3 regions of the Butyrivibrio sp. AE3003 genome follow, and region 2 is predicted to be linked to each of the others. Evidence: riboswitches for the same ligand, from Rfam matches in the RefSeq annotation. Region 2 holds a riboswitch; each other region holds the start of a gene.
What was found. A riboswitch is a leader RNA that binds a small molecule or an ion and turns the genes downstream of it on or off. The one in region 2 is predicted to bind cyclic di-GMP.
Positions count from the first base shown of each region.

Region 1: linked by a shared signal. The riboswitch ahead of CD00_RS0102480 (hypothetical protein) and the one ahead of CD00_RS17570 (hypothetical protein) in region 2 are both predicted to bind cyclic di-GMP.
Region 3: linked by a shared signal. The riboswitch ahead of CD00_RS18935 (VanW family protein) and the one ahead of CD00_RS17570 (hypothetical protein) in region 2 are both predicted to bind cyclic di-GMP.

Region 1 is NZ_JMLX01000001.1:501,675-509,546, reverse strand. Features, by position in the region: gene CD00_RS16940 (peptidoglycan recognition protein family protein) at 1-49, shown strand, start outside; gene groL (chaperonin GroEL) at 351-1,973, opposite strand; gene CD00_RS0102485 (co-chaperone GroES) at 1,999-2,283, opposite strand; gene CD00_RS0102480 (hypothetical protein) at 2,483-3,148, opposite strand; cyclic di-GMP riboswitch class I at 3,217-3,303, opposite strand; gene CD00_RS0102475 (hypothetical protein) at 3,512-3,838, shown strand; gene CD00_RS0102470 (SseB family protein) at 3,918-4,961, opposite strand; gene CD00_RS0102465 (hypothetical protein) at 5,239-5,628, shown strand; gene CD00_RS19030 (hypothetical protein) at 5,625-5,807, opposite strand; gene CD00_RS16935 (metallophosphoesterase family protein) at 5,887-6,519, opposite strand; gene CD00_RS20855 (ABC transporter ATP-binding protein) at 6,516-7,118, opposite strand; gene CD00_RS16930 (ABC transporter transmembrane domain-containing protein) at 7,099-7,872, opposite strand, start outside.
Region 2 is NZ_JMLX01000001.1:1,500,550-1,508,421, reverse strand. Features, by position in the region: gene epsC (serine O-acetyltransferase EpsC) at 1-661, shown strand, start outside; gene CD00_RS0107210 (flagellar hook protein FlgE) at 1,071-2,381, shown strand; cyclic di-GMP riboswitch class I at 2,602-2,687, shown strand; gene CD00_RS17570 (hypothetical protein) at 2,998-3,711, shown strand; gene lepB (signal peptidase I) at 3,720-4,331, shown strand; gene CD00_RS0107195 (hypothetical protein) at 4,387-7,872, shown strand, end outside.
Region 3 is NZ_JMLX01000001.1:118,028-125,899, reverse strand. Features, by position in the region: gene CD00_RS16640 (hypothetical protein) at 1-199, opposite strand, end outside; gene CD00_RS0100550 (helix-turn-helix domain-containing protein) at 269-538, opposite strand; gene CD00_RS0100545 (ABC transporter ATP-binding protein) at 658-2,598, opposite strand; gene CD00_RS0100540 (ABC transporter ATP-binding protein) at 2,611-4,356, opposite strand; gene CD00_RS18935 (VanW family protein) at 4,531-5,346, opposite strand; cyclic di-GMP riboswitch class I at 5,421-5,494, opposite strand; gene CD00_RS0100530 (hypothetical protein) at 5,612-6,418, opposite strand; gene CD00_RS0100525 (hypothetical protein) at 6,422-7,872, opposite strand, start outside.

The sequences.
Region 1 (7,872 bases), 1.0 Mb from region 2:
GTATTCGTATGAGACACCGGTTGAGGAGTATGAAGAGATTTATTATTAAAAGAGAGTGAGTTGGGGAATTGCGAGCGGTTATGCGATGATGGCATAGTGCGAGCGCCCATACAAGAAAAAAGCACCACATCGTACATTGCTTATAAATAATCAGTACGATGTGGTGTTTTTCTCTTGTCGTCCGTTGTCGCAAAGCTCTGCCAAGCGCATAATCAATCACGCTCCTTCGGAGCTTTTCAAAATAAAAAAGAGAACTGCCCTTTCAAGCAAGCTTGAGGGCAGTTCTCTTTTTTATTTTGACCACTACGTGGCGATTGATTATGTGCTTGGCGAGTTTTGCTCGTTATCGCTTACATCATCCCCATACCGGGGCCCCCAGCGGGCATTGCGGGAGCGGGTTCTTTGATTGTTGCTACGGCTGCTTCTGTTGTAAGGAAGCTTGATGCAACGGATGTAGCGTTCTGGATAGCGCTTCTTGTAACCTTGGCAGGATCGATGATTCCGTCCTTAACCATGTCTACGTACTCTTCTGAGTATGCATTGAAGCCTACGCCGACTTTGCTCTCTTTAACCTTGTTAACTATAACAGATCCGTCAAGACCTGCGTTGTTAGCGATGTGGAAAAGAGGAGCCTCAAGTGCCTTAAGAACTACATTTGCACCTGTCTTCTCATCTCCCTCAAGGCTTGCAGCAAGTTTCTCAACTTCCTTAGATGCATGGATATAAGCTGATCCACCACCGAAGATGATACCTTCTTCTACTGCCGCTCTTGTAGCATTGAGAGCATCTTCCATTCTGTACTTAGCTTCTTTCATTTCAGTCTCAGTTGCAGCACCTACTCTGATAACGGCTACGCCGCCTGCAAGCTTAGCAAGTCTCTCCTGAAGTTTCTCTTTATCGAAATCAGATGTTGTATCTTCAATCTGCTTCTTGATCTGAGCAACTCTTGCTGCGATCTCATCTTTCTCTCCAAGACCGTCAACGATTGTTGTCTTCTCTTTTTCTACCTTGATGCTCTTAGCTCTTCCGAGGTCATCAAGTGTTGTATCCTTAAGCTCAAGGCCAAGGTCTGAAGAAATAACCTTACCACCTGTAAGGATTGCGATATCCTCAAGCATAGCTTTTCTTCTGTCACCGTATCCGGGAGCCTTAACCGCTACTACATTGAATGTTCCGCGAAGCTTGTTAACGATAAGTGTTGTAAGAGCCTCACCGTCTACATCCTCGGCAATGATAAGGAGCTTAGATCCTGTCTTAACGATCTGCTCAAGAAGAGGGAGGATATCCTGAATGTTTGAAATCTTCTTATCTGTGATAAGAACATAAGGATCTTCAAGATTTGCTTCCATCTTGTCCATATCTGTAGCCATGTAAGCTGAGATATATCCTCTGTCAAACTGCATTCCTTCTACAAGGTCAAGCTCAGTCTGCATTGTCTTTGACTCTTCGATTGTGATAACGCCGTCGTTTGAAACCTTCTCCATAGCGTCAGCGATCATCTGTCCTACTTCATCATCTCCAGATGAAACAGCGGCAACTCTCATGATCTGATCCTTGCCCTTAACCTTTGTAGCCATCTTTCCGATTGCTTCTACAGCGCACTCTGTAGCCTTCTTCATACCCTTTCTGAGTACGATGGGGTTAGCACCTGCAGCAAGATTCTTAACACCTTCATTGATCATTGCCTGTGCAAGAACTGTAGCTGTTGTTGTTCCGTCACCTGCTACATCGTTTGTCTTTGTAGCAACTTCTTTTACAAGCTGAGCGCCCATGTTCTCATAAGCATCTTCAAGCTCGATCTCTTTTGCAATTGTAACACCGTCGTTTGTGATTGTAGGTGCACCGTATGATTTATCAAGAACTACGTTTCTACCCTTAGGTCCGATTGTAACTCTGACTGTATCTGCAAGCTTATTAACGCCTTCCACCATAGCTGTGCGGGCGTCTGCGCCGTACTTAATTGTCTTTGCCATTTATTTATCCTCCGAATGTGTTTGATTATTTAATGATAGCAAGTATATCGTTCTGCTTAACAATAATATATGTTACATCATCAAGCTTTACTTCTGTTCCGGCATATTTTGAATAGATAACATTGTCACCCTTCTTAACCTGCATAGTAACTTCTTTACCGTCAACTACTCCACCGGGTCCGACAGCGATAACTTCTGCCTGCTGAGGCTTCTCCTTCTCTGCTCCGGGAAGTACGATTCCTGATTTTGTTGTCTCTTCTGCTTCAAGCTGCTTTAATACAACTCTGTCTGCAAGTGGTTGTAATTTCATTACAAATGCCTCCTTTATATGATGGTTTGAATAATCTTTTTAATTGTTAGCACTCTTTTAAGTTGAGTGCTAACCTCTAAGAACATATATTAGTGACTTCGCTTTATATGTGCAAACGCGAATATAATACCATATTTATTATATTCGCGTTTTTTCTTTCATATTCTCTTTTTTTCTCTCTTTTGCATCATATACTTTTTTATGGCTTAAAATACGTAATCGCAACAATCTTATCATCCACTGCAAACGTGATTCCGCAGTCCTTGAAATCATAATTCATGATATGGCTTCCCTCATCAGCTTCACTTGAAGGCTCTCCGTAAGCGGCTCTTAATTCTTCTTCCGTACTTCCGACGGAAATGCCTTTGGAAGTCTTTAAGTTCTCATCATGAACCGTAAGCTGTGCAGGCTTTTTAACCCCATCGACCTCTTCAGTGAAAAGAATCATTCTATCGGTATCAATATAATAGATATTTCCGGAATTATCGCCCGTCTGATTATCTTCCGTACTGATAACGCTCAGTATCGTTTCAATATCATCATTTATTGAAGCAACTTTTCCGTTGTATTCAAAAGAACCGGCAGGAAGCTCAGGTTCCTCGGAAGTTGCTTCCGTAGCCGATTCTTCTCCCGAAGCTCCATCGGATGATTCTTCCGAGCTGCTTTCACTAAATAACCCTTCTATGTCAATGTCCTTTTCATCATTGATAAAAGACTCAACAAATTCACCTATATCGGATACTTCCTCTATATCCGGTAATCCCTCGATTTCGGGCAGTCCCTCTATTTCAGGTAGCTCATCACATCCGGAAAGTGCGAACATCAGCACTGTTGCCATTAAACATGTCAAAATTCTTTTTTTCATACAACCAACTCCCTTTCAAAAACCCCAACTAACAAAAAAGACCGCACAAACAGCAGATCAACCCGCTATTTTGCAGTCAAACCATCTCTTTATATAAATATAAAAGATTTACGACTTTGCGCCCATACATTGCTATATGTTTGCCCTGTTTTATATATGTTAATTTTAACATAACTGTAAAATATTATCAATCTCAGCCACTCCATGTCAGGCATTCTCCTTTATTTGCAAATATTCCAGCCTTATAATCCACTTTTATGGCACAAACTCTTGCATCATTCGAAAAAATTATTTATAATCATTTTATTAACATATATTTTACAAAAATGTAGAGAAACTTCGTCTCTAAGATTGGAAAATGCTATGGAAACTAAAATAATATTCATCAATGATGAACTTACATCGCATAAAAAAGAACTTGAGAGCTGCAGAAAAGAGATCAACGAACTCCTGACAAAGTTCGAAAAAATGGAGCTTGATCCCGCCAACAAAAGCTACGTACGCATGATGGCAGCCAAGATCAACATAACAATGCACGATATTGATTCAAATATCCGAAAGATATCTTTTGCATATAATATCGCGGAGCAGTATGCCGAGAGGCTCATCAACTATTCATATATGAAAAACACGCTTCTTACGAATGATACCGAAGATGAAAGTCCGGATACAAAGCATTCCCAAAATTGAATGTCAAAACATCAAAAAAGCTCATAATAATACCTCCTGCCAACTTCTAATGACAGGAGGTTTTATATACCTAAAATATTTACATAAGTTTCTTTCGTCCGAGCATTTTTCTGATCATGCCCTTGGACATCTCAAAGCCAAGCGATCCCGAATTAACAACAATCATATCTTCAGGCGCGCCCATAAGATCCGATGCTTTCCAGATCCAGCCGCCCCACTCTTCCTGGGAATAAACCTTATTAAATTCATCCCAGTCGGTAAATACCGGAGTTGCGTTAGTTTCATTCTTTCCGCTTCCTTTGGAAAGGCAGGGAATGGAAATCTTTGTCCCCTTTTTCACCGAACCCTTTGCATCAATTCTTTTGGCAATCTGGTCCATCCCTTTGACAGGCACCAGAAACGAAGCACTTCGAAATGTTTTGACTATATCTTCTTCAAGCTTCTTAAGCATTTCTTTTTTCCCGTCATAATCGGCACTGTAAAGGCGCTCTTCCTGGAACTTTGCCACCGAGCGGAAAAAATCCGGATTCATCACGGGACGGTTTATTGCAGGCGTCTTGCTAAAATCCGGCGCCGGGATTATTTCTTCGCTCTTAATAGATATCGCAGAATATGCTAGGATATCTACCTGAAAAACCGCTACTCCGCGCATATAAGCCGAGATACCAAAGAATCTGAACAGATCGCTGTGAGGTATTTCAGTTACTTCAAATGTTGTTCTGAACTGTTTCATAAAGTAACCGACACATTCATCGGCATACTCTCTTTCCGTAAAAACCCAGACCCTGTTTCCGTCATCGATAAACGGCGAATGAGTTATCCTGTCTGTAACCGTCCAAAGACATTCCGCTGACTTAAGCCTTTCTATTATGATCTTCTTAAGTACGTCTATTGCCTTAACAAATCTGACTGCGTGCGCATCCTTCTTCTTTAAGGTATCCTTGCTTATACCTACAAATAATCCCTTTTCGACTGCATAACACGCATTTGAATGAATCGTAATAATATCCTGGATCGGGAGCTTTTTAATCTCCTTCATGGTTTCTGTTTCATCCGGACTTATCCTTGGCACATACCTGTCACTTATGGCATGTGCATGCTGTGTTCTCTCTTCTCTTGTCATTAATAAAAAAATATCCCTTTTGTCTTTTGCTGTTTCTTCTGCTACGTTATTAGGAAATTAATTATATAAACTTCCTATTAACATCTTACCATGTGCGCCCTCTTATAGCAATAATTAGCCCTCTTAAAACCTGCCATAATTATTTCATACTCTTTTAATAATAAATAAATTGCATCCACAGCACTTATATTACATAATACTGTTAAGAAAATGTCGCTTTCAAAACATGGATGTTTTGAGTTTACAGATGTATCGCATGTACAAGGAGGGCAATGTTATGAGCACAAATATATTTAACAGTCTATCGGGCTCATACAATTACATGTCCGATATGAGCAATCTTATTTCGGATTATTCAAGCATAAAAAACGGCTCTTACAGGTCGCTTATGAAATCATATGTGAAAAAAGTCGGCAATCAGGCAGCACTTGATGCATATCGCGAAACAGGAAGCACTGCAAACGTTTCTGTTTCAGATCCCGACAAGGCTACAGATTCAAAGAAAGTAACTTCTACATCAAATACCAAAGACACAAGCAAAGTTACTGCAGACAAATACGAGAAATTCAAATCAAACTGGCTTGATAACCAGCTTAAACAATATGAAAAAGACGGCAGTAAAACTACTGCCGCCGACACATCTGTATCAATTGATACAACAACTTAATTTGTTTTATGCGGAATCTCTTTTCCCGCAAGATCGATATAGTTCTCTTTAAGAGCTATAGCCCAGTACTTTTCCGGAATATCCGGCCATTTAACTGCTCCGCGCTCCTGCTCGCACAATCGCATGGCGCGGAGCATAACTGTTTCAGTAAGATCTACTCCCGTCCTTATCGTGTGCATCGCAAGTGCGGCCCAGGCAGGTGCAATATTGCAAAGGCCCGACTCCTTAAATTCCTTTAAAATTTCTTTCCTGTTATATTCAAGCTGAATAAGCTCTTCTTCCCATGTCTTCCCGTTTCCGTGAAGAATGCAGAACTGCGTCTTTCCTCCATGGAACCACGGAATACCTATAGATCCGGGTCCTACCGTTTTTTTTCCCTCTGTAAACATATGCATCCTGAATATGCACATGCCCGTGAAGAAGGAGCGACGTGTTCATATGCGCAAGTATCCTCTTCGTATTTCTCTTTTCTCTGATAAGCACCTCACTGGTATTCTCGGGCGAACCATGACAATACTGAAATTTCGGCATTCCCGGCATCTCATATATTCCCTGATTCTGAAGCGAAGCAAAAAAATCAAAATCTTTCTCCGTAAGATTATTATAAGTATAAAGAAGACTTCCGCTCGAAGATCCGGCTTTCCAGCCTTCTCCGCCTCTTTTCTTGTAGTTAAGAAGGTACTCTTCTCTGTTTCCGCGGATTATGCAGGTATTAAAGTACTGCTTGAGAACATAAATAAGTTCCATTGTCTTCTGAGGATACGGGCAATCCGACACATAATCCCCCAAGAGTATGAAATTCGTTATTCCTCTCTCCATCGTATAATCAATGCAAGCCTGCAACGCAGAATGATTGCCGTGTATATCGGCAAATACCGCAATATCCATCATATAAGACTAAAACTCCGTTCATCAAACTGTCTTGTAAAGAGATCGTAATAATACCCCTTCAGCGCCATCAATTCCTTGTGTTTTCCTCTTTCAGTAATCTTACCGTCTCTTACTACCAATATTATATCAGCATCTACGATAGTTGACAGCCTATGTGCTATAACAAAAGAGGTTCTGCCCTTGGTAACAGTGACTATAGCGTCCTGTATAGCCCTCTCCGTAACAGTATCTATCGAAGACGTTGCCTCATCCAATATAAGTATCTTGGGATCTGCAAGTATAGCCCTCGCAAAAGAAAGCAGCTGCTTCTCTCCCGTTGACAACATGCCTCCGTCCTCGCCGACGTCACTGTCAAGGCCCTTCTCCATCTTTTTGATTATATCCTCGGCAGATACAAGCCTTAACGCCTCCATAATCTCTTCATCCGTCGCATCTGCCTTACCATACCTGAGATTGTCTCTGACAGAACCCGAAAACAGATGCGGAGTCTGAAGCACATATCCCAGATTACTGTGAAGCCACAGAAGCGACCTCTCCGCAGCGTCACGTCCGTCAATAAGAATCTGACCTTTGGTGGGTTTAAAAAAATCTGCAGACAAGATTGACAAGCGTAGACTTACCCGCACCTGTCTCGCCGACTATCGCCACATTTGTTCCCTTCGGCACCTTTAGATTAAAATTCTCAAGAACATATTCATCTCCGTCAGGATATCTGAAAGACACATCCTTAAACTCAATATCTCCTACCAGAGGTTCCCAGTTTTCTTTCTTGGGATTAAAAGTATCACCGTACTTCTCTATTACTTCTTTCGAATCGGAAACATCGGATTCCGTCTCCAAGAGTTTAAAAAGTCTCTCCACATTTACCTGTACCGCGATCATCTCAGATATTGTGACAATGACATTCTGCACAGGCTCAAGAAGACCAAGTGCATATGAGATAAACACAGTCAGCGTTCCGATCTGCATAAATCCTTCGGTTGACAGTTTTCCACCCTTCCAGAGAATAAGCGCAAGCGAAAGTGTGGAAAGCATCGTTATAAGTGATGAAAAAAGAGCCGAATAATGCGTGGAATGAACCGATTCCCTTCTCATTTTCTCGGTATCTTTTTCAAAATCGTCTGTAATCTTACCTTCAACGACAAGTGACTTTATCGCCTTCGCACCTGTGATCCCCTCGTTGAAATTACCGGTTATGGTCGAATTTATCTCCCTGATCTTTCTGTTAAGAACAAGAAGTCTCTTCTGGAAATAAATTGCAATCACCGCAGCGATCGGCACCATTACGAGCACATAAGCCGCAAGCCTTGGATTTAATATGGTCATCATCACAAAAACCCACAGGATATAAGA
Region 2 (7,872 bases):
CATCGAGGATGTCATCTATAATATGAACAAGCAGATAGCTATTGCATTCAGACATAGCGACAGCTACAGGGATGCCAGTGATGAGACGCTTGAGTGTGGAGCCAGGAAGATCACGCATGAATTTTTTGAAAAGATTCCCAAGATAAGAGAGTACCTTGATACCGATGTTCAGGCTTGCTATTCGGGAGATCCTGCGGCATACAGTAAAGAAGAAATAATTCTTTCGTATCCGGGGCTTTTTGCAACGTCTATAAACAGGATCGCGCATGAGCTTTATCTTCTTAAGGTGCCGCTTATTCCCAGAATGATGACGGAGTATGCACATTCGAAGACGGGAATAGACATTCATCCGGGCGCGACTATCGGCAAGTATTTCATGATCGATCACGGCACGGGCATCGTTATAGGAGAAACTTCTATAATAGGTGAACATGTTAAGATGTATCAGGGTGTTACCATAGGCGGACTTTCAACACGTGGCGGACAGGCACTTAAGGGAGTTAAAAGGCATCCCACCATTGAGGATGATGTTACGATTTACGCCGGAGCTTCAATACTCGGAGGCGATACGATAATCGGAGAGGGAAGTGTTATCGGTGCCAATGCGTTTATTACGGCTTCTGTTCCGGCTAACAGCAGGATTAGTATGAAAAATGGCTGATGTTTCGTGCAGTTGTTACAGAATATGACTATATATTAAATAAGACTTTTGCTCAGTGATCTACATACCTTGAAAGGGTGAAAAATGTAGATGCCATCGGGGCGGAGGTCTTATTTTTTTATAAAAAACTATTGAATTGTTACAGTATGAGTGATAATATTTTAATATATGTTAATAAAGTATTTCGAATGGGTATGCAGTACTATGCCAATGAGGAATGTTTATCATGTTCGAAAGGGGTGATCAATGGAAAAGAAAGTAATTTGATTTTATGAGCACAAGAACACAGTCATTGTTGAAAAAATTCTTTTACTTTTTTTTATTTTGCTCTAAAGGAAATAAAAAAAGCATCCGATAAAGGAAATAGCAGGTAGTGGATAATGCAACGTGACTTGGAGGTATGTGTTCTATGATGAGATCACTTTGGTCAGGTGTTTCCGGACTAACAACCCATCAATTGGAAATGGATGTTATTGGCAATAATATTGCCAATGTCAATACAACAGCATATAAATCACAGGCAACGGGTTTTTCTGACGTTCTTTATCAGACTGTAAAGAACGGAACCGGAGCGGGAGATAACGTTGCGACTACAAATGCTGCTCAGATAGGACTTGGATCGAAGGTTTCCTCAATTTATACAAACATCTCGAAGTCGGGCTCGACGCAGACTACGGGAAATGCCTTCGATATGATGATCACAGGAGATGCATTCTTTGTGATAAGTCCTGACAACCAGACCAGGAATTTTAGCAGGGACGGTGCGTTTACGATCGATGCGCAGGGAAGTCTCGTAACCCAGAATAACGGATATTATGTTATGGGTGTAATGGGTGAAGACGGAATCAGACCGGGAGCAAATGTGACGAGACTTGATCTTATTACTGATGCAACTAAGACGATAGGCGGAACTGCAACATCCGCATCATATTTCAGAGGGAATATTGATAGTCTTGACGGCACTTTCGATGAGGCAGACGGCAAGAACGTCAGACTTGAAGTATTCGGCAATGACGGAAGAACTTATACTCTTAAGTTTAAGCTGACAAACGGAGGAGACGACGCAGACAATACTTATTCGCTTTCTCTTGCGTCAGTACAGGACGATGAGGGTAATATTCTTCAAAACACTACAGATACCAATATCAATCTTGTTTACAGCAAGGGTTCGGGAGAGCTTATAAGTGCAGGGGGCAACGAAAACGGAATCGTGACCATGTCATTCGGAGGCGGAGCTTCGATGATTGGACCTCTCAATATAGACTTTTCAAATACGACAAACTATGCAGGCACAACTGCATCTCACAACTCTACAATTTATGCGTATAAGGGAGATGTGAGAGGGTTAAATGTCGGATATGCAAACGGAAGTATGACCGGAATGTCCATTACGGACAACGGATCGGTGTTTGCAAAGTATTCCAACGGACAGACTGTAAAGATCGCACAGATAGCTGTTGCGGAATTCAACAATGCCATGGGACTTGAGAAGGTTGGCGACAATCTTTATGCGGAATCCCTTAATTCGGGACAGGCGCAGATTGTGGATGTTACTGCCGACGGAGGGTATATGACATCCGGAGTGCTCGAATCCAGTAACGTAGATTTATCGAAAGAGTTTACTGATATGATTACGACACAGAGAGGTTTCCAGGCTAACAGCCGTGTGATCACAACATCTGATGAGATGCTTCAGATCCTCAGAGGTCTGAAACGGTAAATTGGAAACTAAGAACTTTTTTTGCGAAAGTGAAATTTTGTAACACAGGGCTGAGCGTGGGTTCAGCCCTCTTTTTATGGAAACTGTGTTTTTTTTTGTGAAAAAGTGGTTGCGTTTTAATATCCGATGGGGTATATTCATCTTACGAGATGACGAAATATAGTTTTTTTTGAAAAAATTTTTTTGTGTTAGCGCTTTCGTTATAACGTGTTTAACTTAGCAAAATAAAGGGCAAAGCCGCCGGAAGGCGGTGACGCAAAACTAGAGGGTCTCAATCACGTATGTGACAGACAGCCAGTTGCTGGCGCTGGGTTAACTGCGCCAAGATGAAGACCGAGCTGCACTTTTACAGACGGTCTAATTTTATGCAAGTTACGGTACGGATTTTGTTCAAGGATGAACCATCGTAGTATTTTTGCGATGCGTACTATGGAAACGTAATTTCATCGACACTGGCCTCTAGAACTTTGCGGTTGCCTGATAATTATTAAATTATTTAAGGTATCATGCGAAGACCTCAGGGTTGGATGCACGATATCTTAATTTATTATATTTACGTTGCAACCGATAACTTGTATGAGATTCCTCAACAATAGCAAGAGTATAGGGACAGAGAATGGCAGAGGTCAATTTAAAAAAACTAAGCAGAGCGGAACTTTTGGAGATGATGATCAACTTCTCGGAAGAGGCCGACGAAGCTAAGAGGCGTGAACAAGAAATTAAAGAAGAAGTCGAGAAAGAGAAGCAACAACTTCTTAAGGAACTTGCGGAAGAAAGAAGTAACCTGTTAAAGAGTTTCGACGAAGAAAAGGCACAGATGAGAGCCAAGTTCAATGAACAAAAGAATCAGATGCAGGAGAAGTTCGACAAGGACATAACCGGTCTGAAAGCAAGGCTCGCCAGAGAAAAAGCGGAGTTACAACAACAGGTTGACGATGCACTTGAGAAGATTGAAAACTCGCAGTCACTCGCCGAAGCGTCCATTCAGTTGGGCGGCATTATGGAAGCAGCTCAGAGAGCAGCCAACATCTATGTTGATAATGTTAAAAAGAATGCGGAAGCTGAGTACAAAGAGCTTATGAAGGGCATTAAAGAAAGCAAGCTCAGAATGGCAATGTACGAGAAGACGCAGATGGAAAACATAGATGCAAAGGTCAATCAAGCTGTGGAAAAGGCAGTTGCACAAAGATTGTCTCGTACAGGTTCCATTGAAAGAGCCCGGACACATGAAGAAGCTTACACCGGAACATTGGGCAGACCGATGACACGTGGTGAAGCATACTCAGGCGCAATAGAAAAGCCTAGGATATATAAAAGAGAAAAAGACTGAGAGCACAGATGGGTAAACAAAAGAAAGAACAGGCAAATCCTTTGCAGGAGCAGCAGGAGCAGGTTAAGCCTTCTCTGGATCAGTTAAAAAGCGAACTGAAAAGGGAAAACAGCAAAAAGGAATACAAGAAAGTGCTGAGAAATACGTTGATAGTAGTCGTTGTAGTCGCGGCACTTGCGGTACTTGTTTCCAGCTTTTTCATAGCAGTATTAAAAGTAACAGGAGATAGTATGACGCCGACACTGGAAACCGGAGATCTGGTGGTAGCTTATACTAGAACATCATTCGAACCCGGAGAGCTGATAGCTTTTTACTACAACAACAAAGTTCTGGTAAAAAGAGTCGTGGGTTCACCCGGAGATTGGATCAATCTCGACGCAGACGGCAATGTATCTGTAAATGGGGAATTACTTGATGAGCCGTATGTAGAAAAGAGTTTTGAACCGACTGACCTGACATTTCCATATCAGGTTCCGGAAAACAGGTATTTTGTACTTGGAGATCACAGAAGTGCTTCGATTGATTCACGAAGTAGCGTGGTCGGATGTGTAACCAAGGAACAACTTATCGGGAAAGTTGTGTTTAGAGTTTATCCGTTCAGCAAATTCGGAGGACTGTAAGCAAAAAATGTAACTAGCAGACAATAATGGGTAAAAGGGTAAGAGGATAAGAGATATGCGCAAAGATTATGAACACCGCGCAGAAAACTACATCAAAAAGCATCAGAATTACAAGAAATGGCTTGCTTTTGTTTTATGCGTTGCAATCATTACAGGTTCTATCACATTGTATGTGCTTAACAAACCTGCTGCTGCGATGACTGAAGAGGGAGCACAGTCAGTTGGTCTTGTAATGGAAACGGCTGATGACGATTTTGAGAGCGGTTTGATCGAAGAGATGAATCAGGAGGGCGATGACAGCGGGGACGACGCCGATGCCGGTGATGAATCTGGCGACGGTGATGGCAACAGTAACGCTGAAGAAGTTACTGTTGAGGAAAACGCTACTCCCGAGGATGAGAATAACTCTGATGATTCCATTGTGGAGAATAAGGACGACAGTGAAGAGAAGAAAGCTGAAGAGGAAAAGATCGATGAAGCTGACAAAGAAAACACTGTTGAGTCTGCTGCTTCTAATGGAACAACCGTTAAAGAAGAGGAAGAATCTGATTTAGCTTCTACTGCATCAACAGAAGCATCGGACGCTGCAAGTACGGCATCATCTGAGATGTCTACCGAAGCATCAACAGAAGCATCTTCAATTGAATCCCTGGAAGATTACAAAGATGTGATCGTAACAGTAAAATATGTGGATTCACATGATAAAGAGATTGCGGAATCAAAAGAACTTTCTATCACAGACTCCTTTGATATCAAGAAGGATGCTAAGAATTTTGAGGGCTATTTCTTTAACAAAGCGGTTATCGGTGATGACGAGATCGTGAAAGTTGAGAAAGAGACCAAAGAGTTTGCTGCATCTGCTAACAGCGAAGAGAATAAGGACAGCGCTTCACTTCTTACCGATGTAAAAGACGGAACAGTTGAACATTATATATATAAAGTAACAACTGCTGACGGCGAAGTAAGAGAGCTTGAAGAAGATACAGAGCTTGATCTTGTATACTATCCTGCAAATACAAAGACAGAGTTTGTATACTCGGATGGTGATGCAAAGGTTAAGGTTGTACTTACTAAGCCTGATGTATTCCCTGAGGGAATTGAGCTTACAGTTACAGAAGTTGAACGCAATACAAAGGGATATAATTACGATGCTTATCTTGCCGCACTTAACAGCAAGGCAGGTGAGATTGCCGGTGATGGCGGAGAAGAAGACGCAGCGGCTGTAGAATTTGATGAGAAGAATACTGTACTTCTGGATATTGCATTCCTGCTTGACAATGTAGAGTACGATCTTACAGATGGAACAGCTTCTGTTTCGATTGAGTATACAAACAACAAGATCTCAGCAGATCTTGATACAGACAATTCAGAGGAAGTTACTATAGTACACCTTCCTCTTACAGATGAAGTAAAAGAGAAATTTGATTCAACAAGTGAAGCTACAAGTATTTCAGCCAATGATATTCAAGTAGAAGTTTTTGATGACGGAAAAGTCGATCTTGGCGATTCAAGTGATAACGTTTCATTCCAGACTGATTCATTCTGTGTTTTCGGTGTTATAAAGAGTGCAAACGGACGTTCCTGGGTGGGAACAAAAGACTATTCCTCAAATGAGATCATAGATATGCTCGGTGATTCTACATACTTCGGTGTCGTTGCGAACGACTACGACGGATGTAATAACCACAGTGAAGCAAACATAGCCGTTAAGAATATTAAAAATGTTCAAGACTATACAATTGGTAACTCGACACAGACATATCAGAAAATTGGCGATTATAAGATTACGGTTAATAAAGTTGTAAATGGTGCAAAGAAGACAGGAAAGTTCTTCTTCGCGGTATATCAGGATGCTGAAGGAACCAGAAAGATTCAGGGAAGCGACTTTAGTATTACAACAGGTGCTGACGGAAAGGGATCTTATACTTTAGATTACAAGCACCTTGGACAGAATTCTCCGAGATTGTATGTCTTTGAGCTTGATAAAGAAGGCGGAAAACCGGTAAAGAACAATGAAAAGTATGGATCCTATACTGTTACTTACGGCGCTAACGGATTTGATGGCTTAAATGACAGTATGGCATTATATACCGACAACTTTGTCGAGAATATCGGTGGCAGAACAAGAGAACAGATTGGAAGACTTATCCAGCATATTGACGGAGCAACAATTTATTATAAGAAGTCCGGCGGAGCATATGGATGCATTACTTACGATCATGGCGCAAGAAGCGGAAGTCAGTATTTGGAATATACCTTTAACGGAGAGTTTCCGGTTAATATTGACAACTTACTTTCAAAGGCAGCAAATGCTGCAGGTGAAATTGCACTTGCAAAGTCGAACGGAAGCGTAGAGGTTGCAAATGTCGTAGCGACGGATGGCGGAAACCTTTGTTCGGATCTTACAAGATATTACTTTAATAAGAATGAAGATAACTATGCTGTAAACAACGGATTTAGTGTTGGAGGCAAGCTCCTTGTTATTAACGTAGATCTTACAAATGTTCGTTCTTATACATTTAACAAGATCAAGGTTAATGGCTTGGGTACAGGTGACTGGAGTGAAGTAGCCAACCAGATAGTTCTTAACCCTGTAGTTGAGAAGTGTTCACGTTATGTTCCTTATGAAGGAAAGCTTAATGTAGATATTTCATCCGGAGCTCTTGTAGCACCAAAATGTACTGTTGAATGTACAGGATCATACAGTGGAACAATCATTGCAAGCAGTGTTATCAAAAGATGTGAGATTCACAAGATGGTTGTAAGAAAGCATCTTAGCATGATGGCTTCAACAACAGTTACAAACACAGATTCCACACGTGTTCCTGTTGAACTCAAAGTTGGAAAACTTGTTGACGGCAAGACTCCTGAAGCAGAAGATGTATTCTCATTCACATTAAAGAAATATAATGAGCAGAATAAGGGATGGGAGACAATTTCAAACGATCTGCACAACGATTTTGATAAGATCAGCTACACAATAGAAGATCCTCAGTCGCTTGGTATGGAGTATGGCAAGGGTAATGTATATTACTTCATGTTCACTGAGAATGATACAACAGGTACTTATATTAAAGATACTTCAGCACTCCTTGCAAAGGTTGAGTATGAAGAAGGCCAGGGTGATGCAGCTATTAAGGGTATCTCATACTACAAGATAAGTGCAGATGATTTGGCTAAGCTTAATGCTAAGTTTGATAAGAAGTATTTCAAGAACGAGATAAAAGATAATATTTGCTTCAACAATAAGAAGATACAGAACTTTGATCTTGGGCTTACCAAGTTCCTTAACGGAAGTCCTCTTCAGGATAACAACCTTAAGTTTAACTTCTGGGTAAGACTTGTTAAGACTGACAATAACGGATCAAGAACAGTAGAAGGCGGAGACAGAAGAAAGTATCCTGCAGCTATGAGCAGTATTACCAACAACGGAAGCAAGATTGAGTATCCTGTTGATGCTGTAGCTTGGGGACTTGAGCATGGAAATACCTACTACTTTGTATTTGGCGAAGGCTCAGCAGATGCTTCAAATACTACGCAG
Region 3 (7,872 bases), 1.4 Mb from region 2:
GCCCTTCTATTCCCAAAAGAACCATCGTTGCATATTTACTGCGCTTGATATTGCATATTTTTAAAACATCACGCATCTTCTGGCTGGTAAACACTTTATTCATCTTATCAATTGCCGCTAATTCCGCAGCATCCTGCTCTTTTAGCTCTCCAGGCTTAATTACCTCTTCCCCGTCAAAAAAAATAGTAATTAAATGCATCGGCAAAAACATCATCCTGTGCAAGATATTGTTTAGTCAATATATCTTTCTTCCCCATAATTTAAAACTTCAACACTGTCTCCTCTTCTCATTTGCAACCTTATATGCAATCAGCTTAAGAACATATTCCGGCATAACACGACGTCCAAGTTCCCACTCCTGCATCGTCCTGTACGGAATTTCAAGCCACTCCGAAAATTGCTTTCTGTTCATTCCCGAGAATTCTCTGATTGCCTTAAAAGCATACGCAGTCCTGGTACGCTCTATGTCCTCATCGCTTCTGTCTGCTATCTCAATTTCGACTTCAATACCCTCTATGTTATATTTCTCAGTTCTCATAAATCCTCACAAAAAATGTAGTCACTGCGTGCATCACAAACGAATTGTAATATACGCAATGACTACATGTCAAGAAAATATTTTTATACTAATATACAAAATCTCGGCCTAACTATACTTTACGCAGTCTCCGATTTCATGCCTGTATAGAGCTGGTAATATCTCTGCTTCTTGGCGATGAGTTCGTCGTGCGTACCCTGCTCTACGATGCGTCCCTGCTCAAGGACAATTATGCAATCACTGTTCTTGACGGTTGAAAGCCTGTGTGCAATTACAAAGGTCGTTCTGCCCTTCATAAGCCTGTCCATACCGTCCTGAACAATCTTCTCTGTTCTCGTATCAATCGAAGATGTAGCTTCATCAAGGATAAGTACCGGAGGATCTGCAATAGCTGCTCTTGCAATAGCAAGGAGCTGACGCTGTCCCTGTGACAGATTGGCTCCATCACCTGTAAGCATAGTGTCATAGCCTTCAGGAAGCCTCTTGATAAAGCTGTGTGCATTTGCAAGCTTGGCTGCTGCGATTACTTCCTCATCAGTTGCATTAAGCTTGCCATATCTGATGTTGTCCTTAACCGTACCAGTAAATAAATGCGTATCCTGAAGCACTATTCCGAGCGAGCGGCGAAGGTCCGCTTTTTTTATCTTATTGATATTGATGTTGTCATATCTGATCTTACCGTCCTGAATATCATAGAATCTGTTGATCAGGTTTGTTATCGTGGTTTTTCCTGCTCCCGTAGAACCTACAAAAGCAATCTTCTGTCCGGGTGTTGCATGAAGAACGATATCATGAAGAACCATCTTTTCATCCGTATAACCAAAGTCCACGCCGTTGAAAGTTACATCACCCTCCATCGGCTGGTAAGTTGTCGTATCGGTAGCCTTGTGATAGTGCTTCCAAGCCCAGTGACCCGTATGATGATCGGCCTCTTTTATCTCGCCGTTCTCCTCAATCGCATCGACAAGCATTACGTAGCCGTCATCTGTCTCAGGCTGTGCATCGAGAAGCTTAAAGATACGATCCGCACCGGCAAGAGCCATAACTATCGAATTAAGCTGCATGCTGACTTGGTTTATCGGCATACTGAAATTTCTGTTAAATGTAAGGAAGGATGCAAGCGCACCAACTGTAAAGCCTACGGCAATATTATCAGAAAGAGCTATCGCACCGCCGACCATCGCGCAGATAACGTAGCTTGTATTACCAAGCTGCGCGTTGATGGGGCCAAGCGATCCCGAAAAAGCATTAGCCTTAAATGCACTGCTGCAAAGAGCTTCATTGAGCTCATCAAACTTCACAATACTCTCAGACTCGTGATTAAATACCTTAACCACCTTCTGTCCCGTCATCATCTCTTCAATGTAACCGTTAAGCGCACCGAGGTTCTTTTGCTGCTCCACAAAGTTTTTTCCCGAAGCCTTGGTAGCCATAGCTGAGCAAAAAAGCATAACTCCGACCATAGCAAGAGTCACAAAAGTAAGCGGTATACTAAGAATAAACATTGAAACAAGCACGCTGACAATCGTAATTCCGCTGTTGATAAGCTGGGGAATACTCTGGCTTATCATCTGTCTGAGCGTGTCGATATCGTTTGTATAAATTGACATGATATCGCCGTGCGCATTTGTATCAAAATACTTGATGGGAAGGCTTTCCATATGGGTAAAAAGCTCCTCACGAAGTCTTCTGAGCGTTCCCTGATTGATATATACCATTACTCTTGACTGAACGTATGCCGACAATGCACCGAGAGCATAGAAAATCGCAACTCTTCCTATAGCACCAAGAAGCGGCCCGAAATCATTGCTTCCGCTGTCGAGCATTGGCTGTATATACGAGTCAATAAGACTTTTTGTAAAAAATGTTCCCTGAATATTTGAGGCAACCGTTATAAGTATGCACACCAAAACAGTAACCATGTGCACAGGATAATATCTAAATACATAACCCATGAGCCTTTTAAAAAGAGCTCCGGGATTTTCAATCTTAGGCTTTGGCATGCCGCGTCTGTTACCGCCGCCCGGCCCTACTTTTATCTCTTTTGCTTCTTCTGCCATAATGAATCCTCCTTAAGCCTGCTTATCAAAGTCCGCATTTGCACCACCGGTCTGCGATTCGTATACTTCTCTGTAAATAGTGTTATTCTCAAGAAGCTCTTTGTGTGTTCCAAAACCGCTGATCTGACCGTCATCCATGACGATTATCCTGTCGCATTCCTGAACGGACGCGATTCTCTGTGCAATGATAAGCTTGGTAGTTCCGGGTATTTCCTCTGCGAACGCCTTTCTGATCTTGGCATCCGTAGCGGTATCAACCGCACTTGTTGAATCGTCGAGAATAAGTATCTTGGGCTTTTTAAGAAGCGCTCTTGCAATACAAAGTCTCTGTCTCTGACCACCTGATACATTGGCACCGCCCTGCTCTATATATGTGTCATATCCATCGGGCATTCTCTCAATAAATTCATCTGCACAAGCCATCTTGCAGGCTCTTATGCAATCCTCTTTTGTCGCGTTCTTATCGCCCCATCTGAGGTTTTCTATTATAGTTCCGGAGAAAAGAACATTCTTTTGAAGCACCACGGAAACCTGATCCCTGAGTGTCTCCATATCATAATCTCTTACATCGATTCCACCTACCTTAACGGCACCTTCAGTTACATCATAAAGTCTGCTGATAAGGTTAACCAAAGAAGACTTGGCAGATCCTGTTCCACCGATAATTCCGATTGTTTCACCTGACTTGATATCAATATTGATGTCTTTTAAAACAGGCTCTTCCGAAGTCGTATTGTATGCAAAAATTACATGCTCAAAACTGATGCTTCCATCGGGAACTGCTGTGATCGCGTTTGGCTTATTTGTGATATCGGGTGTCTCTTCCAAAACTTCTGCGATACGCTTTCCGCTTGCCTGTGCCATAGTGAGCATAACAAAGATAATTGCAAGGAACATCATACTCATAAGGATATTCATGCAATAAGCCAAAAGTCCCATGAGTTCACCTGTTGTAAGGCTTCCCGCAACGATCATGTGCGCGCCGACCCAGCTTATCAGAAGGATGCACACATAAACGGTAGCCGTCATCATAGGTCCCATCTTAATAACGTTCATCTCAGCTCTTACAAACATGTTGTAAATGTTTCCGGCAGCTTTTTTGAACTTATCATTCTCATAGTCCTCACGAACATAAGCCTTTACCACTCTGATCGCGGAAACATTCTCCTGAACACTCTCATTGAGTTCATCATATTTTTCAAAAACTTCTTTGAAATAAACAGTCGCCTTACTCATGATAATAGCCATGAACGCGGCAAGAACACCTACAGCCACGAGATAGATCGTAGCAAGCTTGGGGTTGATCATAAATGACATGATCATCGCGCCAATAACAGTCGCCGGCGCTCTCATTGCCATTCTGAGAAGCATCATATATGCATTCTGAATATTGGTGACATCGGTTGTAAGCCTTGTTACAAGGCCCGATGTAGAGAATTTGTCTATATTGGAAAAAGAAAAAGTCTGAATATTATCGAACATAGCCTTTCTGAGGTTCTTTGCAAGACCTGTGGACGCCTTCGATCCGTAATACGCTCCTCCAAGTCCCGCAGCGAGTCCAAACAGAGCGATCAAAAGCATCATAATGCCCACTCTGAAAATATACGCCATGTTCTCTCCGTATATACCGTTGTCGACAATCTTTCCCATAAGCTTTGGGATGATCATCTCCGCCGCAACTTCACCGATCATACAAAGCGGCGTCAAAACGGATACGAGCTTATATTCTTTTAGTTCTTTACCTAACGTTTTTATCATAGTCTCTCTCCTGTTGTAATCTTCAATCAAGTATTATATAACTAAAAAAAATTGTGTTCAATTGATTTTATAGTTATTTAAGATTAAAAAAGCACCTTCTTTCATCACCGGATCTGGTTTAGAACCATCATCCAAGAAAGAGGTGCTTTCTATTTTTAATCGTAAATCAATTTTTTAAAGCTGAGGATCAGGAGTATTCGGTGTTCCTTCAGGCTGTGGTGCAAGAACAACCGGTGTTCCTTCAGGTTGAGGAGCAGGTGCGACAGGCATTCCTGCAGGCTGCGGTGCAAGGATATCAAGATGATATCCGGTTTCATCGTAAGCTGCCTGTATCATAACATCATGGTCAAATATATTCCTGAACCTGAAGTCTTTTCTGGTTTTGTATGCAATAGCTGCATCATCTCCCTGCTTATAGTAGTCAACAGGTTTTGAATGATTGTGTCTTTCAACAATCTTGCAACCGGCATTCATTGCTGCGTGGTAAAGAGCGCTGCTTATCTTACATACGCCTCCGCCGTAATCATATCCTCCGACAACATGTGCTATAACATATCCTTTTTCAGGTGGTGTTCCCCTTCCGATCGTGCTTGCGTATGAGAATGTCTCTCCCGGTTTTACAATATATCCGTTTATATATCCGCATGCGACTCTCGCATTTACGTTATTTGCATCCTCATTAGCGGGATACAGCATGATATCTTCATGACCGATGCTTGCCCAAGCTATATTTTCAGGCGCCGGAGCCGGAGCTTCAGCAACAGGTGCTTCGCTTACAACTTCCTCTGTAACTGCATTATCTTCAACAGGATTCACCACTTCTGCGCCAGCTTCAACTGTTTCGGTAATTCCTTCCTGATCTCCCGGAGCAAATGTTTCTTCCATATGTACAAAAACTTCTTCAGGTGATGATGAATTATCTCCATATCCGATGATTGTTGCGCACAGCACCGGCACTGCGATTGCCATAGTAATACTTTTCTTTCTCATTGCTTGCACGTAATTCCTTTTTTCTAGATTTTTCCAAATAAAAAATAGCGATACTTACGCATCGCTATCAGATCAATTGCAACTGGCTGTCCTTTCGGACCCTATAGCTTTGCGTCATTAGATTTCTCTAATTTTGCCAATAATTATCTATATATAGTTCTTTTTTTATTAAAACAGAGTAATTATACCGTAAGGTCCGATTAAAGTCCATAATGAAATTTATCATTCTGCAATTTCACTTCAGCTATATTTCACTCAACGCACTTTACATAAAAAGATTAATTATACCTGTCAAAATTAAAGCATATGAAAGCAACCGCAATAACATTGATAATATTCCCCTCGCCCCTCTTAGCAATCCAAGTGTAGCAGCTCCAAATAGAATCAAACCTATCCCACCAGCCAATCGACCAACAATATTTATATCAACAATTGATAATTGAGATATATATATTACAAACAAGCATGCTTCGATCGCAGCAACAAAAAAAAGTATCCTTTTAATAATTTCGAAAGAGTTACCTTCTTTTTCGCCGGATAAAAGCTCATATGAAACACATTCATATATCCCTTTTTTTATTCTTATACATGTAAATGCACAATCTTTTTCCTTTGCAGGCATATTTTGTGTAAATAAAATTCTGCCTCCTTCAAATTCGCAATAAGATTTTACATTCGGCATAAAAGCATAATTTCCCAGCATTAAATCCGTATATTTTATTATCTTGTATTCTGTGGCTTTTAGTTCAAAAATCTTTTCTTTATTATTCCTTATATTTTTTTCTGAGAAATATCGATATACAGATCCCGCAAACAATATAAAATATAAAAAAAAGAATGTTCCTGCAAGCTCTATATCCCACCTGCTCTCATCAAACATTGATGGATTAGAAGTAGTCATTATATATATACAAACAAACGCTCCCAGTAAAGAAGCTATTCCCAGTAAGGCAATCTGTACTTTGGCAATATTTTTATGGTAATTCTTTAACGGAATAACTCTAAGTATAAAAGCAAATGTAGCTATTAGAAGTTCCAATGCTATTATTGTTGCTATCGTTACTATATACATAACTTAACCCCCAAATACTTCTGATGTAAAACTTACCACTGCTTTTGGAGCATCACACAATGCATCAGAAGCAAGTTCTGCTATATCTTTTCCGATTGCCATCTCCATGAGAGAATTTGCCGCCCAAACCACACCTACGCTAACAGCTCCTACTGCCAAGACCGGTGCACCTGACCCGAGTATAAATCCTGCCAATGCAGTTCCACCAATTGATAAAACTACATCTACTCCTGTTTCAATTACTGACTCAGCCACTACTCTTCCATTTGTCATCTCAACACCTGATATGCGTGCCTGTTCCTGTTCTTCAAAATTATCAACCACATTAAATGCAAAATCCGCAATGGCTCCAGCCCACTTTACTCCTGCTTTAAAATTCTTTAGTTTTGCAGCACGTTCTGCTTCTCTTCCTACATTTTTTAATGCTTGTCCAGTTAAGTCATCAGCATTTTCTATAGCTTCAGCCCCAGCTTTTTTTACATTCTTGAATAAATATGACTCTGCATCATACTTTAAAGATCTTTTTGCAACTTCTCCTCTGCTTACGTTTTTTAATTCAGCACCTTTTTCAGAAATAAGTTCAAGAAAACTTCCCTTTTTAGCACTCGAAAAAAGCATACCATTTGCTTTTTTTATATCTCCACTGTAAACTAGTGTGCTCGCCCAAGTCGCGAACGTAGTCTCAACATCCTGCACTAGCTTAAACCCTGCTACTCTTTTAGAACCTTTATCATTATCTGAAGTTGCAATATCATATACATCAACGCCAAATTTACCTTCGGCTCCGACAGACTTAGTAATCCCCTTAATAAGACCTTTTATGTCAGCATCTCCGGCAACGGCACGTCCGATAACCTTCTTCTGTGCCTCTGGATGTAGTTCCTTAAGAACCTCCTCGAAAGCCGTAACTTCAGGTGCAGATAGCTCATCCATCCTATTATTTAATATATCTTTTAAAACATCAAGATTATATGCACCGTTTCCATCTTTCCACTTTTCCTTGCATTTATCAACCATGGAAACCTGATTACACAGTTTTTCTATGCCGTTTTTCCAAAGCGGGTTATAAAAGAATACAAATGATTTAGTAGAAAAATCTCTTGAAAGTTCCTTAAGTCCATTTGTTGCTGCTGTCCTAATAGACACACTATCCTTAAATAAACCTTTTGAGTCAGTTTCTATCTGATCAAACTTCTCTTCGAGTCCTTTCCAGTAATTGTATTCTTCCTCATAAATATCTGCCCTATTCAAATGATTATGATATTTTGAATCCCAATACCCTTTTTCATCTTCAGGCGCAGAATCTCTTCTCCTTTTTGCTTTATCGGCTTCATGACGTTCATGCTCTTCATTTTGCTTTGCTTCTCTTTTTTTGGGTAAAATAACACTGCCATCAAGAATATCAAAGCCAAGCATAGCCCACAGAGTTTTATTATCTGCAATATCACAATCAT